DNA from 2 places in the Lysinibacillus sp. FSL K6-1151 genome. Region 1 is predicted to be linked to the other one. Evidence: predicted binding sites of a transcription regulator. Region 1 holds the regulator's gene; the other holds the start of a gene.
The links. The regulator Rex, encoded in region 1, represses fermentation and respiration genes when NADH is low (regulators of the CRP and FNR family bind a similar motif). The targets are predictions, from matches to a motif close to TTGTGAAATATTTCACAA.
Positions count from the first base shown of each region.

Region 2: a site for Rex is predicted at 2,397-2,414, ahead of MHI04_RS19395 (cytochrome ubiquinol oxidase subunit I). Genes of this name have one in related genera too.

Region 1 covers NZ_CP152040.1:4,116,651-4,121,437, forward strand. The annotation lists gene groES (co-chaperone GroES) at 1-104, opposite strand, end outside; gene MHI04_RS19870 (type II CAAX endopeptidase family protein) at 276-1,040, shown strand; gene tatC (twin-arginine translocase subunit TatC) at 1,118-1,942, opposite strand; gene MHI04_RS19880 (twin-arginine translocase TatA/TatE family subunit) at 1,960-2,145, opposite strand; gene MHI04_RS19885 (redox-sensing transcriptional repressor Rex) at 2,311-2,946, opposite strand; gene MHI04_RS19890 (ATP-binding cassette domain-containing protein) at 3,200-4,787, shown strand, end outside.
Region 2 covers NZ_CP152040.1:4,000,517-4,005,303, forward strand. The annotation lists gene MHI04_RS19390 (cytochrome d ubiquinol oxidase subunit II) at 1-803, opposite strand, end outside; gene MHI04_RS19395 (cytochrome ubiquinol oxidase subunit I) at 800-2,146, opposite strand; gene MHI04_RS19400 (diacylglycerol kinase) at 2,703-3,617, opposite strand; gene MHI04_RS19405 (thioredoxin family protein) at 3,691-4,254, opposite strand; gene gatB (Asp-tRNA(Asn)/Glu-tRNA(Gln) amidotransferase subunit GatB) at 4,412-4,787, opposite strand, start outside.

The DNA.
Region 1 (4,787 bases):
TGTGGTTTTTCTTTTGCAGAGTCAGGTAGTACAATACCGAATGCAGATTTCTCTTCTACCTCGATTAGTTCAATTACAATACGATCTCCTAGTGGTCTTAACAAGTGAAACAACCTCCTAATAATTAAATAATTGTTAAAATTTATTAGCACTCTATATTAATGAGTGCTAACACAATTATTATGATAATCAATCACACTTTTTTTTGCAAGCCAGAACTTCGAAAAATTTTGTTTTCTTTCCATATTCCTCTACAATAGAAAGGAAGCATATGAATGGAAAGGATTTTGACTGTGACTAATTCTCAAAAAATAACGAAACATAAAAAAACAGCCCTGTATGTCTTATTAATTTATATCTTGATGCAGATTTCAAGCAGATGGCTGCTCTTACCGTTTCATAAGCTCGTTATGAAGATAACTGGTCTAGCTTCTGAACAAGCGGCTCCCATTACTCAAGGCTGGTATATTGCCCTTAGTTTTGCTATTGCGCTCATTTTAAGCTTAATCCTAACATCTCGTGATAAAGCCTTTTGGAACATTTATCAAGGAAAAAAGGAAACGATCCCTCTTACAATTGTTTGGGGAATCTTCGGTTTCTTCCTCGTGTTCTTTGGTCAAATGATTGGTGCCGCTATTGAGATGGCTGTTTTCGGTATCGAAGGAGGTTCCCAAAATACCGCAGATATCGTCGCTATAGCTCAAGGTGCTCCCGTTGCTATATTAGCGATTGTTGTATTTGGGCCTATTTTAGAAGAATTCGTCTTCCGCAGAGTCATATTTGGCTCGCTTGTCCAAACAACAAATTTCTGGGTGGCGGCTATAGTAAGTGCCATATTCTTTGCGATTATCCACTTCGACTTCTCGCATATCTTGCTTTATACCATTTGTGGCTTAATATTTGCCTTTTTATATCACAAAACAAAACGCATTTGGACTTCTATTATCGCACACGTTATGCTTAATGGATTTGTGACACTTGTACAATTCTATGCAGAGCCATTGCAAAAGTTTCTTCAAGAACTAGAAAAAATGCAATAATTTTTTGTAAAGTCATCGTAAAGCGGAATTAGAACACAAAAGCTCGGTGTCCCATTGAGGGCACCGAGCTTTATCTATTACTGTTGATTCAATTCTTCTATTTGTCGTCGTTGCTGCTCAAGCGCCTCTTCAATCTGACGCTTTTGCTCCGCTTCCTGTTCTTCTTTTAAACGAATTTCCTCTGATTTAAGATATTTCTTATAACCAATCCGAGAAATCATAATACTAATTTCATACAAGATAAACAATGGCACAGAAACCATTAAATGTGACGCCAACTCAGGCGGTGCAATAATCGCTGCACATACAAATAAACCAAAGTATGAATATTTACGAATTCGAATTAGTAAATCTGGACTTAATATACCAATTCGCGAAAAGAATAAAACAACAATCGGTAACTGGAATAGAAAACCAAAAGGTATTGTAAGCTTAAACAAAAATGTAAAATACTCATGTATACCAATGGTTTGCTGTATCTCCAAATCATTCGATAAATTCATCATGAATTTTATGACATACGGGAAGAGTAAAAAGTACGAAAAAGATAACCCTGCAATAAACAATAGAAATGAATATGGTATATAGCTTAGAGTGGCTTTACGTTCTACTTCTCTTAATCCAGGGCTAATAAACGACCACAATTGATACATCAACACTGGCGATGAAAGAATAAAGGCAATTATAAAAACAACTTGGATATAAATTGCAAGTGGTGTGACTACGTCAAATGCATGAAGCTCAATATTATATTTTGCTCCAGTCATTTGAAGGTATTTAACAAGCGGCTTTGCGACGAAAAAGCCGCCAGCCATAGCGAGAACAAAGAAAACGGCAACAATGAACAGCCGTTTTCTTAATTCTTCTATATGCTCAATGACAGTTAGATCTTTTGGATTCATTCCTCAAACATCCTAACTTACTTATCTAGTTCTTTCTTTTTCTTGTCATCATCATCTTCGTCGGCTAAACCTTTAGTAGCATTTTTGAATTCACGTAGTGTTGAACCAAATGCCTTACCAAGCTCTGGTAACTTCTTAGGGCCAAAAATTAATAACGCGACAATTCCGATAATAATGAGGCTCATAGGACCAATTCCACCCATTACAGCCACCTCCTCTTTATATCCATCATTTTAACGCATATTTCGCCATTTTGCTAACTAATTATATGTGAAAGTTTTTCGTCTCTCTCATAGGTTTACCCGCATTTTATTAAAAAATATTATTTGACAGAAATGGTGAATTACACTTAAAAATATGTATTATTTTCACACTTCCTGATTACGAATTAAATAGATAAGCGCTTGCAATTCTACCGATAAATCAATGGTTAAGAGCTGCATTCTATCTGGTACTGTTAACCGTTCTGGTGTAAAGTTTAAAATACCTTTTGCATTCATTGCTGCTAAACGATCCGCCATTTTTTGTGCGGAGCGTGGTGAAACGGTTAAAATCGCAAGCTCTGCACCGTATTCAGCATACTTCTCCTCCAGCAAATCTGGATGAAAAACAGGAATATTACTAATCATTTTGCCATCCTTCGGTGCTTTAGAATCGAATGCTACGACAATATGTGTATTATGGTTTTTTTGAAAATTATATTTTAATAATGCACTGCCCAAATTCCCCACGCCAATTAACGCTACTTTTGTCGCTTCATGTTGATCAAGCGTCTGGCTAAAAAATTGTAATAAATGCTGCACATCATAGCCATAGCCCTTTTTACCAAGAGCGCCAAAATAAGAAAAATCACGGCGAATCGTTGCAGAATCTATTTTCATCGCTTCACTCAGTTCCTTCGACGAAATACGTTCCATACCTTCTTGTGCAAAGTTTTGAATAAATCGATAGTAAAGAGGAAGTCTTTTTGTAGTGGCTTGTGGAATTTTTAATTCTTGTTTCAAACTTTCTCCTCCTTATGATGAACCTCAATCAATTTTACTGTATTTAACTACTAATTTTAATACATTTATCCTTAACTATATACAACATTTTTGCAATCCACTAGCGTATTTCTCTTTAGTTAATGGCGCTTTGTACGCAACTAACTAAAAAGAAATCGTTTCAATCTTACATGACTGCTAGGAATAAGTAAAGCACCTACATTGCATGCAAATCGTTCATCCATTACACTAAGGTAGAATTGAGGTGTCAAGAATGATTGTTTTACAGGTCAATCAACTAACTAAATCCTTTCTTGCAGATGAAATTTTAAGTGGTGTTAAATTAGAGGTTCAACACCGTGATCGCGTTGCCTTAGTAGGGCGAAACGGTGCAGGTAAATCGACTTTATTAAAAATAATCGCTGGTCAAATGTCCTATGACTCTGGGGATATCATTATCCCAAAGGGCGTTCAGGTTGGCTATTTAGAGCAACATGCTGGATTAAATTCTACGTTAACTATTTGGGATGAAATGATGACCATTTTCGAACCGCTTTTAGCTCAAGAACAAACGCTCCGCTCGCTCGAACAGCAGATGGCTGATCCTACCGTTTACGAAAATTCCACTCTGTATGCGAAAGTTATGTCGGAATACGATCAACTACAGCATACTTTTAAGGATGCTGGCGGCTATCAATATGAATCGGACATACGTTCAGTGCTTCATGGAATGCAGTTCTATCCCGAAGACTATGATAAACCCATCAGCTCACTATCTGGTGGACAACGCACACGTTTAGCACTGGCTAAGCTTTTACTTAGTAAACCAGACCTTTTAATTCTCGATGAGCCTACGAACCATTTAGATATCGAAACATTATCTTGGTTGGAATCTTATTTAAAGAGCTATGAAGGAGCTATTTTAATTGTTTCCCATGACCGCTACTTCTTAGACCAAGTCGTTTCCATTGTCTACGAGGTGTCACGTCATCGTGTTACAAAATATACAGGCAATTACAGTGCTTATTTAGATGAAAAGGCTAAAACCTATGAACGCGATGTCAAACTTTTTGAGCGTCAGCAAGATGAAAAGGCCAAGCTAGAGGATTTTATCCAAAAGAATATTGCACGTGCCTCTACAACAAAAATGGCACAAAGTCGACGTAAAATGCTTGAACGAACTGAGTGGATGGAATCGCCAGATGGTGATGAGAAATCCGCTAGTTTTGGTTTTACTATCGAACGTCAAAGTGGTAATGATGTTTTATCCGTCGATGATTTAACAATCGGCTATGATGATCAGCTAATATCTAGTGGTATTAACCTGCGCACTTTTCGCGAGGATCGGATAGCCCTTGTTGGACCAAATGGGGTTGGTAAATCAACATTATTAAAAACAATTGTGAAAGATTTAACACCTCTTGCAGGTGCTATTCGTTATGGTACTAATGTACAAATTGGCTATTATGATCAAGAGCAAGCAAAGCTTTCAAGCAATAAAAGTGTCTTGAAAGAGCTATGGGATGAATGGCCGCTCATGAATGAAAAAGATATTCGCACTGTCTTAGGACGCTTCCTATTTAGTGGAGAAGATGTGGATAAAACCGTATCCTCTTTATCAGGCGGTGAAAAAGCACGCCTTGCACTCTCAAAATTAATGATGCAAAAGGCCAATTTTTTAATTCTCGACGAACCTACAAACCATCTAGACTTAGATAGTAAAGAGGTTCTGGAAAATGCACTGATTGATTATCCTGGAACGCTTCTATTTGTCTCCCATGACCGCTACTTCATTAATCGTATCACAACGAAAGTGGTGGAGTTGTCTGGAACTGGATCATTTGAATATTTAGGTGACTATG
Region 2 (4,787 bases), 120 kb from region 1:
TGAGCAATAAGAAGCCCAACTGCAAGTCCGTACTTTTTACGCATGGCAATGAGCATGACTGTAATAATAAATAAGACAGCTGAAATCGCAAACATCCACCATAAATTCACCATGTGACTATAACTTTCTGGGTTAATGGATTTCATTTCATACATAATGCCCAGTGCACTAATCATTAACGGTGCTGCCCAAACAAGTGCATATTTTCGCATCAGTTTAGTCGCTTCTACGTCATTTGCTTTATGAGCATACCACGTTAAAAATACGGCTGAAATATACAGCACAGCAGCGATGCTCAGTACCACAATGCTCCAAGCAAATGGACTTGTATATAAAGTCCAGTAGTTTAGCACAGGTTGCCCATCAATCAGATCAACATAGCCTCCACCAGCAATGGCAAAAACAACAGATAAGGAAGCGGGAATTAATAAACCTGCCACACCGTATGTCAGCGTATACCCTATATGTCCTCGCGTGCCATACGATTCAAAGGCATAGTAGGAGCCACGAATTGCTAACAGTACAAGCGAAATACTGACTGGCACAAGTAAAATCGTTCCGTAATAAAAAGCAGTTTGTGGGAAAAATCCAACGATCCCTACGAAGAAGAATACTAAAAAGACATTGGTTACTTCCCAGACAGGCGATAAATAACGTTTGATAATATTTGTTAAAATATGATTTTTACCAATTAGTAGGCTATAAGCGTTGAAGAAGCCTGCACCAAAATCAATGGATGCGACAATGACATAGCCAAATAGAAAAATCCATAATACGGAAATACCTAATACCTCTAACGTCATAGGATGTCACCGCCTTTTTCAGAGTGGCGATCTTCAATTTCACGCTCGATTGGATTCTTTTTAAACATTCGAACCAAGACGACAATACTTCCTACTGCTAAAACTGCATAAACACCTGCGAACAATAGCATCATTAAATCCACATGGTCACTCGTAGTAGCTCCCTCCGGTGTACGCATTAGACCATACAGTATCCATGGTTGACGTCCAACTTCCGCAAGCCACCAACCTGCTTCGATGGCAATGATTGACAGAGGTCCTCCCGCAACAATAATCCATCTATACCATCGCGAATGAATAAATTGCCAGCCCCGTGCTTTCCCTACAACATAAAGTAATGAAACTAGCACCATAAACATACCAATGGACACCATAATATCAAAGAGATAATGAATATAGAGTGGTGGTAAATCCTCCTCCGCAAATTGATCTAAGCCAATTACCTCTGCGTTAGGATTAAAATGTGCAAGAATGCTCAAAGCATACGGAATTTTAATAGCGTATTTTACTTCTTCTCCATCTAATACACCAAATAATACAAGCGATGCTTTACCCTCTGTTTCAAAATGCCATTCTGCAGCGGCTAGTTTTTCGGGTTGATATTCAGCTAAGTATTTTCCTGAAAAATCTCCAATTACAGCAGCAGCTATGGAGAAAATTAAGCCAATTTTCATAAGTAAAAGCAAGGATTTTTTATGGTATACATGCTTAGAGCCTTTTAACATTCTGTATCCCGCAATAGCTGCTAGTACAAATGCTGATGTCATATACGCTGTCACAAGTACATGCGCTACCTTTGTCGGCATGGCCGGGTTAAACATCGCTAAAAAAGGTTGAATATTGACAAGTTCTCCGTTTACAATATCAAATCCTTGTGGTGCATTCATAAAAGCATTAACAATTGTAATGAAGACCGCTGACATCGACGCTCCAACAGCGACAGGAATTAATAGTAGCATATGTTTTTTCTGACTATCAAAGCGGTCCCATGTATATAAATAGATCCCTAAAAATATAGCTTCAAAGAAAAATGCAAACGTTTCCATAAACAATGGTAATGCAATCGTTTGACCAGCAAGTTGCATAAAGTTAGGCCACAATAATGAAAGCTGTAAGCCAATGGCAGTTCCTGTTACAACACCTACGGCCACAGTAATAACAAAACCACGCGCCCAACGTCTCGCCATTAAGATATAATGCTCATCATTCTTTTTATACCCAGTCCATTGAGCAATCATAATCATCAACGGGACACCTACACCAATCGTTGCATAAATAATATGGAACGATAATGTTAACTCCGTTAATGCTCGACTCCAAAAGACTGCTGATTCATTAATCATCTCATTGCCCCCCTAACTTCCAAATATTCTTCCAAGAATGGAAAGTAGCATAATAATTGCAACACCAAAACTTATCCATATAAGTTTCTTTTCTTGTGACTTATACAAAGGCAACACTTCCTTTCCCTTATCCATACCCCCATTTTCCACTATTACAACGAATAAAACCTTAATAACGGACCGAAATTTCAGGCTATTATTAAGGTTTCAAATTTTGTTCAACTAATATACGCACATTTGCCAAACATTTTTCTAAATTCATTCACAATCTAAGTTCTAAAGATGAAATTGTATAATTTAGTCCATTCCAATTTAATAAAGGAAGCAATCGGATTAAGTAGGTTTTCAGAGATTCTTATGTGGCACAGTTCTGGTTTTCGGCTTCTATTGGGAAGGTTAACTTTGGGAGTGTGGGAGGGGGTAGATATTTTTGGGAGTGGTGAAGCTTTTCTCTTTAGGGGACTTCCTAATATGCAGATCCCTTACTTTTATAAGTACGATCAGATAGAATCCAAAAAGCTCATCCAACTAAAATAGGATGAGCTTTTTGGATTGATTAAATACGGTCTTCTTCTCGAATATCTGCAAGTGGGACAAAGATTTCAATGTGACGCTTCAGATTTTCAAATGTAGCCGGTGCGTCTCCGCCATATTCGCCATCTAGGTTAAGATGGACTTCGTTTTCAGTCGTGACTTTGACAACGCTGGCTTTTTTATAAATGACACGATCGTCATTTAAATGTTCGCCTCGTAATGCCATAGCAGCTAGTTGAATAAACTCTGGAAGGCTTACTTTTTTCAGTACTATTACTGTAAAGTAACCATCATTAATACTCGCATCAGGGGCAAGTTTTTCAAAGCCACCTACTGAATTCGTTAAACCACATAGGAACATCATGGCGTCCCCATCAAATACTTCGCCATCATATTCAATACGCATATGGGAAGCTTTGATGGATGGAATCATTTCTACTGCCTTTACATAATAGGCTAACTGACCAAGCATTGTTTTCATTTTACTTGGTACTTCATAAGTGAGTTCTGTAATGCGTCCCCCAGCAGCAATATTAATGAAATAGCGTTCGCCATTTAAGAGACCCACGTCCACTGGTAATGTGTCGCCTTGAATTATAATGTCTACAGCCTCATCAATATTTCGAGGAATATGCACAGCACGGGCAAAATCATTTGTAGTACCCATCGGAATTAGACCAACTTTCGGACGGTTTTCAAATGGACTTACACCTGAAACAACTTCATTTAATGTGCCATCTCCACCAACTGCGATGATGATATCAAAACCACGCTCTACCGCATTTTTTGCTGCAAGCGTTGCATCTCCCTCACATGTTGTTGCATGACAGGATGTCTCATAGCCTGCTACCTCTAGTTTTTCCAACACCTCTGGTAGATGTTTCTTAAATACTTCGCGTCCAGATGTAGGATTATAAATGATTCTTGCTCGTTTCATAACATACCTTCCTGCTTCATAAGATTCTATTTCATTCAACGAAATTCTACGTTGAAATGTTGCAATGCTCTTGTTATTTTTGTAATGCGTTTGTTACCTGTTTTTTAAAGTCCTCATAGACATACGTCCAGTAAGTTGAGTTCGAGATATTTTCCTCTCGAATTTCTGCATAAAGAGCTTTTTGAGCTTCTTCAAATGTTGGATCTTCTTTATCTGGTAAACTCGCTCGTTTCGTTACGACTAACTCTTGTAATTCAGGCGCACGTGGTCCCCATTTTCCTACAACCTCACCTGCATCATCTAACAACAGATAAATCGGGATAGCACGACCACCGTTTGTTAAATAACGATCAATTAACTCTGTATCAGCATCGCGAAAAACGGTACGCATTTCTAACCCTGCCGCTTCAGCAACACGACGAATAATAGGGTTGTTTAACATAGCGTCTCCGCACCAATCTTCTGTAATAGTTAAAATTTTTGGCTGCTTATCTTTTAGTAATTCGATGAAGCCATCGTTTGTTGGCACTTCAAAACCATCATAAATACGGAAGCTCTCTTCTTTCAACGTCGTCATGTTCTCCATATATTGTTGTATCGAAATAGCTTCTTGAAAATATTGTTGTTCAGTTTTCATTGGCTCGTCCCCCTTATTATTGTCTATTCTATATTTTGCTATGAATACTCTTTTTAAACAACTATTAAGTGTTATAAATTGCAAATTAGTTACATTTTTGAAAATTAATAGCCGAGGGAGCAATAAAGCTCTCTCGGCTATTATGTTACAACGAGTATTATCGTTTGGCAATTTCTTGTTGTAATAATTTATTAACCATTGGAGGGTTGGCTTGACCTTTTGTTGCCTTCATAATTTGACCAACTAAGAAGCCAATCGCACGATCTTTACCATTTTTAAAGTCTTCGATAGATTGTGCATTGTTATCTAAAACTTCTGTTACGATGGCTAGTAGTGCACCTTCATCGGAAATTTGAACTAAACCTTTCGCCTTCACAATATCCTGTGCAGAACCACCGTTTTCTACTAATTCAGCAAATACTTTTTTACCGATCTTAGAAGAAATTGTTCCGTCAGTGATTAATTTCACCATCTCAGCAAGGTTTTCTGGTGTTAGTGCAGTATCTTTAAGGTCTTTTTGTTCCGCATTTAAG